3 regions of the Streptomyces sp. NBC_01498 genome follow, and region 3 is predicted to be linked to each of the others. Evidence: riboswitches for the same ligand, from Rfam matches in the RefSeq annotation. Region 3 holds a riboswitch; each other region holds the start of a gene.

Region 1 (3,263 bases), 3.7 Mb from region 3:
ACCTTCGCGCTCGGGATGTCGGACATCTTCTCGTCGGTGATCGGCGGCGCGGGGATGAAGGCGTTCTGGTACCACTTCGCGATCATGTTCGAGGCGCTGTTCATCCTGACGACGGTGGACGCGGGCACGCGGGTGGGGCGCTTCATGCTCCAGGACATGCTCGGCAACGTGTACAAGCCGATGCGCCAGGTCAGCTGGAAGCCCGGCGTCTGGTTCGCCAGCGCCGTGGTGGTCGGCGCGTGGGGCTACTTCCTCTGGGTCGGGGTGCACGACCCGCTGGGCGGCATCAACCAGCTCTTCCCGCTGTTCGGCATCGCGAACCAGCTGCTGGCGGCGGTGGCGCTGGCCGTCTGTACGACGCTGCTGGTGAAGTCGGGACGGCTGAAATGGGCCTGGGTGACGGCGGTCCCGCTCGCCTGGGACGCGGCGGTCACGCTCACCGCGAGCTGGCAGAAAATCTTCTCCGACGATCCGAAGGTCGGCTTCTTCACCCAGCGCGACGTGTACCTGACGGGCATCGAGAACGGCGAGGTGATCCCGCCCGCCAAGACGATGGACGACATGCACACGGTCGTCACCAACTCCACGGTGGACGGCGTCCTCTGCGCGCTCTTCGCGATCCTGATCATCGTCGTGATCGCGGACGCGGGCCGGGTCTGCTACCGGGCGATCCGCCACCCCGAGAGCGTGAAGCTCTCGGAGACGCCGTACGTGAAGTCCGAACTGGTCGCGCCGGCGGGCATGTTCGCGACCCCGGAGGAGAAGGCGGAACTGGCGGCGGCGGAGGCCCGCACGAAGGCACCCAGCGGGGCGGGCGCGTCATGACGCCGGCGGCGAAGGTACGCCACGCGGTGGGCCGGGTCCGCTGGTACGTACGGGAGCTGACGGGCGAGTCCGCGTACGACCACTACGTGGCGCACACCCGCGCCTGTGACCCCACGGCGGAGCCGATGACCCGGCGCGCCTTCGAACGGAGCCGCACGGACGCCCGGGAGGCGGACCCGAGGGAAGGGTTCCGCTGCTGCTGAGCGAGCCGGTGAGGGGCCGCCGTCTCCCGACGAGGGGACGGCGGCCCTTCGCCGTTGATCGCCGCGCACCATGCAGCCGTGCAAGGTGCTTCCGACGACAGCGGCGACCTCCGACAACGCCCCTCTCGTCCCGTGTCGCACACTGCTGTCATGAAACAGGTGATACAGCCGGAGACCGGCTTTCTGATACGGGCGGCCGAGGCCGCCGAGCATGGCCTTCTCGGGGAGATCACCGCGCGGGCCTATCTGGACGACGGGCTGCTGGACTTCGGGGAGGACGACCCGTATCTGGCGAGCCTGCGGGACGTCGCCGCGCGCGCCGCCGGGGCCGAGGTGCTCGTGGCCGCCGGGGCGGACGGGGAAGTGCTCGGCGGGGTGACGTACGCCGCCGGCGGGACCGCGTGGGCCAATGTGGCCGGGGCGGGCGAGGCCGAGTTCCGCATGCTGGCCGTGGCGTCCGCCGCCCGGGGCCGGGGTGTCGGCAAGGCGCTGGTGCTGGCCTGTGTGGAGCGCGCGCGGGCCACCGAGGGGTGTGTACGGGTGCGGCTGTCGACCCACGAGAAGATGCGGGCCGCCCACCGGATCTACGAGCGGCTGGGCTTCGTACGGACCCCGGAACGGGACTGGGCACCGTACGAGGAGCTCGCGCCGCTGCTCACCTACCGCCTGGAAATCCAAGGCCCGTAGGGGCTCTTTCCGGGCAAGGCGAAACACCTCTGACACAACATGTGGGGGGTGCCGCTCCCCACGGGCCCCACATGTATGCTCAAGTCTGCTGTCGCCGCAGGAGAATCCGGTGCAAATCCGGAACTGTCCCGCAACGGTGTGCTGTGGTGCGCTTTGCCGCGCCCGCGAGTCCGAGCACCTGCCGACGGCGCATCCGGTTCGACCGAGCCGGGTGCCGAGACGTCCGGGCCTCGAGGTTGGGCCGGTGACGCCGCGCCGCGCGCTGCCCGCATCCGGGACGGCGTACGCGGGCGCGCGCCGCCGTGCCCCTTCTCTCCTGACCCAGAGCCGAGCGAGGGAGAGCACCACGTGACCATCGCGCCAGCCGATCCGGCTTCAGCGATCGCCGACCGGGGACAGGAAGAGCGGGGACAGGAAGAGCGGGTCCAGGCAGAGCGGGAACGGGACCAGCCGGGACGGGGCACCGCCGCTGCGTCCGGCGGGGCGGCCCACGAGACCGCCGACGCGCCCGGCACGGGCCTGCTGCGGACCCTCACCGGCCTCACCGCCGACCTGCCCGACACCGACCCCGGCAAGGTCGCCGCCGCCGCTCTCCGGGGTCGTAACGCCGCCTCCGACGAGGCCGAGCTGCGGCAGCTCGCCACCGAGGCCGCCGCCGGGCTGATCTCCGAGGACCCCGCTTACTCCCGCCTCGCCGCCCGTCTCCTCACCCGCACCATCGCGGACGAGGCCGCCGGCCAGGGCGCCGTGTCGTTCTCGTCCTCGATCGCCGTGGGCCACGCGGAGGGCCTGATCGCCGACCGTACGGCCGCGTTCGTCACACGCCACGCCGCCCGCCTCGACGCGCTGATCGACCCCGCCGCCGACGACCGCTTCGGCTACTTCGGCCTGCGCACGCTGTTCAGCCGCTATCTGCTGCGGCACCCGATCACCCGCGATGTCATCGAGACGCCGCAGTACTTCATGCTGCGTGTCGCCTCCGGGCTGGCCAAGGACGACTCCCCGGCCGCCGTGGACGAGGTCGCCGCGCTGTACGGCCTGATGAGCCGGCTCGACTACCTCCCCTCCTCCCCCACCCTCTTCAACTCCGGCACCCGCCATCCCCAGATGTCGTCCTGCTATCTGCTGGACTCCCCGCTGGACGAGCTGGACTCGATCTACGACCGCTACCACCAGGTGGCCCGCCTCTCGAAGCACGCGGGCGGCATCGGCCTCTCGTACTCCCGTATCCGCGCGCGTGGTTCGCTGATCCGGGGCACCAACGGGCACTCCAACGGCATCGTGCCGTTCCTGCGCACGCTGGACTCCTCGGTCGCCGCCGTCAACCAGGGCGGCCGGCGCAAGGGGGCGGCCTGCGTCTATCTGGAGACGTGGCACGCGGACATCGAGGAGTTCCTGGAGCTGCGCGACAACACCGGGGAGGAGGCGCGCCGTACGCACAATCTGAACCTCGCGCACTGGATCCCCGACGAGTTCATGCGCCGGGTCGACACGGACGGCGACTGGTCGCTCTTCTCCCCCTCGGACGTGCCCGAACTGGTCGACCTG
Region 2 (3,263 bases), 2.7 Mb from region 3:
GATGCCGTCGGTCACCACCAGCCCGTCGAAGCCCAGCTCACCGCGGAGCAGGTCCACGAGGATGCGGGGGCTGAGGGTGGCGGGCAGTTCGGGGTCGTACGCGGAGGCGAGCAGGTGCGCGGTCATCACCACGCGTACGCCCGCCTCCATCGCCGCGACGAACGGCGGCAGCGCGACGGCGGCGATCTCCTCCGCGCTCGCCGAGACGCGCGGCAGCCCGTGGTGGGAGTCGACCGAGGTGTCGCCGTGGCCGGGGAAGTGCTTGGCGCAGGCGGCGACGCCCGCCGACTGGAGCCCGCGCACCCAGGCGGCGGTGTGCCGGGCGACGACGTCCGTACGGGCGCCGAAGGAACGGGCGCCGATCACCGGGTTGAGGGGGTTGGAGTTGACGTCGGCGCTGGGCGCGTAGTTGAGGGAGATCCCGGCGGCGTGGAGTTCACGCCCGATGTCACGGGCGACGGATTCGGTCAGCTCCACGTCGTCCACGGCGCCGAGGGCGAGATTGCCCGGCCGGGAGGCGCCCGTCCAGGCTTCGAGCCGGGTCACGTCGCCGGCTTCCTCGTCGATGGCGATGACGAGGTCGCGGTTCTCGGCCCGCAGTTCGGCGGTGAGGCGGGCGACCTGTTCGGGGTCGACGATGTTCCGGCCGAAGAGGACGACGGAGGTGAGGCCGTCGGCGATGGCCCGGCGGACCCAGTCGGGCACGGTCGTGCCCACGAATCCGGGCTGGAGCACGGCCCCCGCGAGACGCGTGAGCTGCCGATGGCGAGTGCTCGCGGGACTGCTCACGGGACTGCTCACGGGACTGCTCACGAGATTGCCCACGGGCCCGGCCCCGCCGCCCCCGCCCCCACCGCCGGTAGTCGAGCTGCTCGCCGATCCGCCCGTCGGCCCGCTCGACCGACTACTCGTCGCGCCGCCGGTCGTTGCGCTGCTCGTCGCCGCGCTGCTCGTCGTCGCACTGCTGGTCACGCTGCTCGTCGCCGCGCTGCTCGTCGTCGCACTGCTGGTCACGCTGCTCGTCGCCTCGCTCGTCAGGCTGCTCGTGCGGCTGCTCGGCTCCATGCGGTTCCTCCGAAGGCGCATCGCTCGGCGGCCGGCCGGGAACCGCTCGGGGACTTGGTACAGGCCAATCGGATGTTGGCTTAGACCAATAGGGGTGTCAAGGAGGTATCGGACTCTCGCGCTGTACGAACTCGACCAGGAAGCTGGCGGTTTGAACCGTCCATGAATGTCTCGTGACGGTTCGAGGGAGCCGGCGGGCAACCGCTAGGCTGGTTGGCGCAGCTGGTTCGTCCCCGTCCTTCCGGGCGGGTACGTCGTAAGAGGGAACCCGGTGGGAATCCGGGACTGCCCCGCAGCGGTGAGTGGGAACGACCGCCGTCATGAGCACTGGGTCCGGCCGGACCTGGGAAGCGACGGCCAGTAGGTGCCCCGTACGCGACACGCGATACGGGACGTGCCCGCGAGTCCGAAGACCTGCCCGTTGCCCGCGCGCGACCGATCGCGCGCGGAGATCCCGGTGACCTCGTGGGCGGGTCGGCGTACATATCGGTCGGGCGTTCGTACCTACGCGTACGGAACGGGCCCGTCCGGTTCTGTACCCCTTCGTGTCTCCGATCCGTCGCCCGTCGCGCCGGGATCGCAGAGGACCACTCGCGAAGGAGAGTTCCGTGACAGACGAGTCAACGACCGCGGCGGCACGCGCCACCGTGTACGGCTACCCCCGCCAGGGTGCCGGCCGCGAACTGAAGAAGGCCGTCGAGCGCTACTGGAAGGGCGCCATGAGCGCCGCCACCCTGCGGGAGACCGCCGCCGGGCTGCGCAGGGCGAACTGGGAGCAGCTCACCGCCGACGGCGTCCACGAGGTGCCGACCGGCGACTTCTCGTACTACGACCACGTCCTGGACACCAGCGTGATGGTCGGCGCGATCCCGGAACGGCACCGCGCGGCGACCACGGCCGACACGCGGAAAAGCACGCGGGAAGATGCGCGGGAAGGCACGCGGGAAGGCGCCGGGGACGACACCGGGAAGGACACCCGGGACGCCGCGCTGGAGGGCTACTTCGCGATGGCGCGCGGCACCCGTGACGTGGCGCCGCTGGAGATGACCAAGTGGTTCGACACGAACTACCACTACCTGGTCCCCGAGCTCGGCCCCGACACCGTCTTCACCGCCGACTCCACCCGGCAGGTCGCCGAGCTGACGGAGGCCCTCGCCCTCGGCCTCACCGCCCGGCCCGTACTGCTCGGCCCCGTCACCTACCTGCTGCTGGCCAAGCCCGCCCCCGGCGTCGCCGAGGGCTTCGAACCGCTGACCCTCCTCGACCGGCTCCTCCCGGTGTACGCGGAGATCCTCGCCGATCTGCGCGCGGCGGGCGCCGACTGGGTACAGCTCGACGAGCCCGCCCTCGTGCAGGACCGCACCCCGGCGGAACTGGCCGCCGCCGCCCGCGCCTACCACGACCTGGGCGGCGCCACCGACCGGCCGAAACTGCTGGTGGCCTCCTACTTCGACCGCCTCGGCGACGCCCTTCCGGTGCTCGCCAAATCCCCCGTCGAGGGCCTGGCTCTTGACTTCACCGGCCCGGCCGCCGCCAACCTCGACGGTCTCGCGGCGGTCGGCGGAGTGCCCGGCAAGCGGCTGGTCGCCGGTGTGGTCGACGGCCGCAACATCTGGATCAACGACCTGACGAAGTCCCTCGCCACCCTCGGCACGCTGCTGGGCCTCGCCGGCCACGTCGATGTCGCCCCGTCCTGCTCCCTGCTGCACGTCCCCATCGACGCGGGCGCAGAGCGGGACATCGACCCGGAGATCGCCCGCTGGCTCGCCTTCGCCCGCCAGAAGAGCACCGAGGTCGCCACCCTGGCCCGTGCCCTGGCCGGGGGCACCGGCGCGATCGCCGCCGAACTGGCCGCCAACCGCGCCGCTCTCGCGTCTCGCGCGAACTCCCCCCTGACCCGCGACCCGGCCGTGCGCGCCCGCGCGGCGGCCGTCACCGACGCGGACGCGCGCCGTTCGCAGCCGTACGAGGAACGGACCGCCGCCCAGCGGGCGCATCTGGGGCTGCCGCCGCTGCCCACGACCACCATCGGGTCCTTCCCGCAGACCACGGAGCTGCGCACCGCCCGCGCGGACCTGCGCGCCGGGCGGATCGGCACCGCCGCGTACGAGGACCGGATCAAGGAGGAGATCCGCGACGTCGTCTCGTTCCAGGAGAAGGCCGGCCTCGACGTCCTGGTGCACGGCGAACCCGAACGC
Region 3 (3,263 bases):
AACGGTTTCCACGACACCGCCAACGCGATGGCGACGACCATCTCGACCGGCGCCCTGAAACCCAAGACCGCGGTGGCGATGTCCGCCGTGCTCAATCTCGTCGGCGCGTTCCTGTCGGTCGAGGTCGCCAAGACCATCTCCGGCGGGCTCATCAACGAACAGGGCATCAGAACCGAAGTGATCTTCGCGGCGCTCGTCGGCGCCATCCTGTGGAATCTGTTCACCTGGCTGCTCGGACTGCCGTCCAGCTCCTCCCACGCTCTCTTCGGCGGTCTCATCGGCGCCACGCTGATGTCCGTCGGCCCCTCGGGTGTCGACGGCGGCGTCGTGGTGACCAAGGTCCTGCTCCCGGCGCTCGCCGCCCCGCTGGTGGCCGGTCTGGCCGCGATGCTCGCCACCCGGCTGACGTACCGCATCGGCCGCGGCACGGACGAGAAGGACACGGCGAAGGGTTACCGGGCCGGCCAGATCGCGTCCGCCGGTCTCGTCTCCCTCGCGCACGGCACCAACGACGCGCAGAAGACGATGGGTGTCATCACCCTGGCCCTGGTCACCGGCGGTGTTCTCGCGCCCGGTTCCAACCCGCCGATGTGGGTCATCGTCTCCGCCGGTGTCGCGATCGCCCTCGGCACCTACCTCGGCGGCTGGCGCATCATCCGCACCATGGGCAAGGGGCTGACGGACCTCCGGCCGCAGCAGGGCTTCGCCGCCCAGACCAGCGCGGCGACCGTCATCCTGGCCTCGTCCCACCTGGGCTTCTCGCTCTCCACCACGCAGTCGTGCTCCGGAGCCGTGATGGGCGCCGGGCTCGGCCGCAAGGGCGGGGTGGTCCGCTGGTCGACCGCGACCCGGATGTTCATCGCCTGGGGGCTGACCCTGCCGGCCGCCGGTCTGGTCGCGGCGGGTGCCGAGTTCCTGACCGGTCAGGGCCCGTGGGGCATCGCGGTCACCGCCGCGCTGCTCGTCGCGCTGTCGGCGGTCATCTGGTTCGCCTCGCGCCGCCAGCCCGTCGACCACACCAATGTCAACGAGACGGACGGGGCCGCCGGGGCGGACGAGCCGATGGGTGTCGTGACCGCCGCCGTCGCGGCCGTCTCCCCGCCGCCCGTGGGCGGTCCGGCGTCGGACCTCCTCGCCGCCACCATTCCGGCACCGGTACCCGCACCGGCGGGTGCGGAGGCCGGGGACCCCGCCGAACCGGCGCGGCCCGCGGCGGTCTGACCCCGGCACCCGCCCGGCACCGGCCGCCGCCCACCGGACCACACCTGCCGGACGACATCCGCTCCGGTACCGACGGCCCGACATCGACGGCCGGACATCGACGGCCCGACGAAGCGAAGGACACTTTCCGTATGAACATCGACTGGGCGGCGCTCGGCTCCGTCTTCGGCGTCAGTCTTGTGACCACCGTCGCGCTGGTGGGCCTGTTCACCCTCGGCATCGTGGGGCTCTCCAAGGGCGCCTCCGCCGCGCGGGGCCCGGCGTCGGCGGCCACCGCCACGGGGTCCGGCTCCGGTTCCGTTTCCGGTTCCGTGACCCTGGCGCGCACCGGCGCGTACGTCTGCTTCGCCCTGTGCCTGGCGGCCGTGTCGTACGGGATCTACGTGATCGTCGCCTGACACGGCGGGCGTACGCGTACGCGGAACGCACACGAGGGAGGGGACGGCCCGTACGGGTCGTCCCCTCCCTCGTCGCTGTTCTCCCCTCTCCCCTTGTTCCCTGGCTGTCCCCTGACTGTCCCCTGACGGGTCGTGCCCTCTCGTGTGGGCCTCAGCACACCGCCCCGTCGCAGGTCACAGCCTGGTTGACGGGGGTTCCCACGCGTGGTGGACTGCCGAGGCCACTACGGCGACAGCGAGAGGAAGCCCGGTGCGAATCCGGCGCGGTCCCGCCACTGTGACGGGAGACAGCCATGTCTCCCGGAGTCAGGAACTCTCGTCGCCGCATCACGTCGAACCGGGGCGCGGACCCTGAGTGAGGACATATCGCCATGCCCGGCCGCGGTTCAACTGTCCTGTCCAGAGCGGTGAGTACGAGACCTCCGCGCGTGTGCCGAGGCGTGTCGGCGGGCTGAGCGATGCGTGCCGAGCACACGGCGGGCCGTCGACGACCGGCCCCGGGAAGCGTTTTCGCGTACGGCGCCGCCGCCGGTCTGCTCGCCGACCGGCTTCTCGGCGATCCCCGGCGCGGCCATCCGGTCGCCGCCTTCGGGCGGGTCGCGGGCGCCGTCGAGCGCCGACTGTGGCACGACCACCGGGGCTGGGGCGCGCTCCACACCGTGGTGTGCGCCGGGGGTACGGCCGGGGTGGCCGCGCTCGTGGCGCGCGGCCTGCGGGGCCGTACCGGCGCGTCCGTGGCCCTGACCGCCGCCGTCACCTGGACCGTGCTGGGCGGTACGTCGCTGGGGCGCGAGGCGCGCGCCGTCGGCGGGGCGCTCGCGGCCGGGGACACCGGGGCCGCGCGGAAGCGGCTGCCGCACCTGTGCGGGCGGGACCCGGAGGCCCTGGACGAGGGGCAGATCGCACGCGCCGTCGTGGAGTCCGTCGCCGAGAACACCTCGGACGCCGTCGTGGGGGCCCTGGTGTGGGGCGCGTTCGGCGGGGTGCCGGGGTTGGCCGCGTTCCGCGCCGTCAACACCCTGGACGCCATGGTGGGGCACCGGTCGCCGCGCCATCTGCGGTTCGGCTGGGCCTCGGCACGGCTGGACGACGTGGCCGGCTGGCCCGGCGCCCGGCTGACGGCGCTGCTGGCGGCCGTGGCGGGCGGGGCGCCCGCGCGGACACTGCGGGTGCTGCGCCGGGACGCGGGCCGCCATCCGAGCCCCAACGCGGGCCCCGTGGAGGCGTCGTTCGCGGGCGCGCTGGGCGTACGGCTCGGCGGCACCCTCGCGTACGGCGGACGGGTCGAGCACCGGCCGGTGCTCAATGGCGGCGGGCGGCCGGTGGAGGTCGCCGACATCGAACGGGCGGTACGGCTGTCGCACCGGGTCGGTGTGCTGGCCCTCGCGGTCTGTGCCGCCGGACGGCTGCTGGCCGGAGCGGCCGGACGCGGCCTCCGCGGCAACCTCCTCAAGAGGAGGGCCCGATGAGCGGGCGGCGCGGCGGTGGGCTGCTCGTCGCGGGCACCACGTCCGACGCCGGGAAGAGCGTCGTCACGGCGGGCATCTGCCGCTGGCTGGTGCGCCGGGGCGTGAAGGTGGCGCCCTTCAAGGGGCAGAACATGTCGCTGAACTCGTTCGTGACGCGCGAGGGCGCCGAGATCGG

Evidence for each region. A riboswitch is a leader RNA that binds a small molecule or an ion and turns the genes downstream of it on or off. The one in region 3 is predicted to bind cobalamin.
Region 1: it holds a riboswitch for cobalamin, as region 3 does, so the genes downstream of both, OG875_RS08975 (ribonucleoside-diphosphate reductase subunit alpha) here and OG875_RS24825 (cobalamin biosynthesis protein) in region 3, are expected to answer to the same signal.
Region 2: it holds a riboswitch for cobalamin, as region 3 does, so the genes downstream of both, metE (5-methyltetrahydropteroyltriglutamate--homocysteine S-methyltransferase) here and OG875_RS24825 (cobalamin biosynthesis protein) in region 3, are expected to answer to the same signal.

Annotation. Positions count from the first base shown of each region.
Region 1 is NZ_CP109598.1:2,172,283-2,175,545, forward strand. It holds gene OG875_RS08960 (carbon starvation CstA family protein) at 1-825, shown strand, start outside; gene OG875_RS08965 (YbdD/YjiX family protein) at 822-1,028, shown strand; gene OG875_RS08970 (GNAT family N-acetyltransferase) at 1,179-1,715, shown strand; adenosylcobalamin-variant (AdoCbl-variant) riboswitch at 1,804-1,903, shown strand; gene OG875_RS08975 (ribonucleoside-diphosphate reductase subunit alpha) at 2,064-3,263, shown strand, end outside.
Region 2 is NZ_CP109598.1:3,097,324-3,100,586, forward strand. It holds gene OG875_RS13085 (glycoside hydrolase family 3 protein) at 1-735, opposite strand, end outside; gene OG875_RS13090 (hypothetical protein) at 770-1,231, shown strand; cobalamin riboswitch at 1,272-1,501, shown strand; gene metE (5-methyltetrahydropteroyltriglutamate--homocysteine S-methyltransferase) at 1,674-3,263, shown strand, end outside.
Region 3 is NZ_CP109598.1:5,831,379-5,834,641, reverse strand. It holds gene OG875_RS24835 (inorganic phosphate transporter) at 1-1,221, shown strand, start outside; gene OG875_RS24830 (hypothetical protein) at 1,353-1,619, shown strand; adenosylcobalamin (AdoCbl) riboswitch at 1,849-1,945, shown strand; gene OG875_RS24825 (cobalamin biosynthesis protein) at 2,078-3,088, shown strand; gene OG875_RS24820 (cobyric acid synthase) at 3,085-3,263, shown strand, end outside.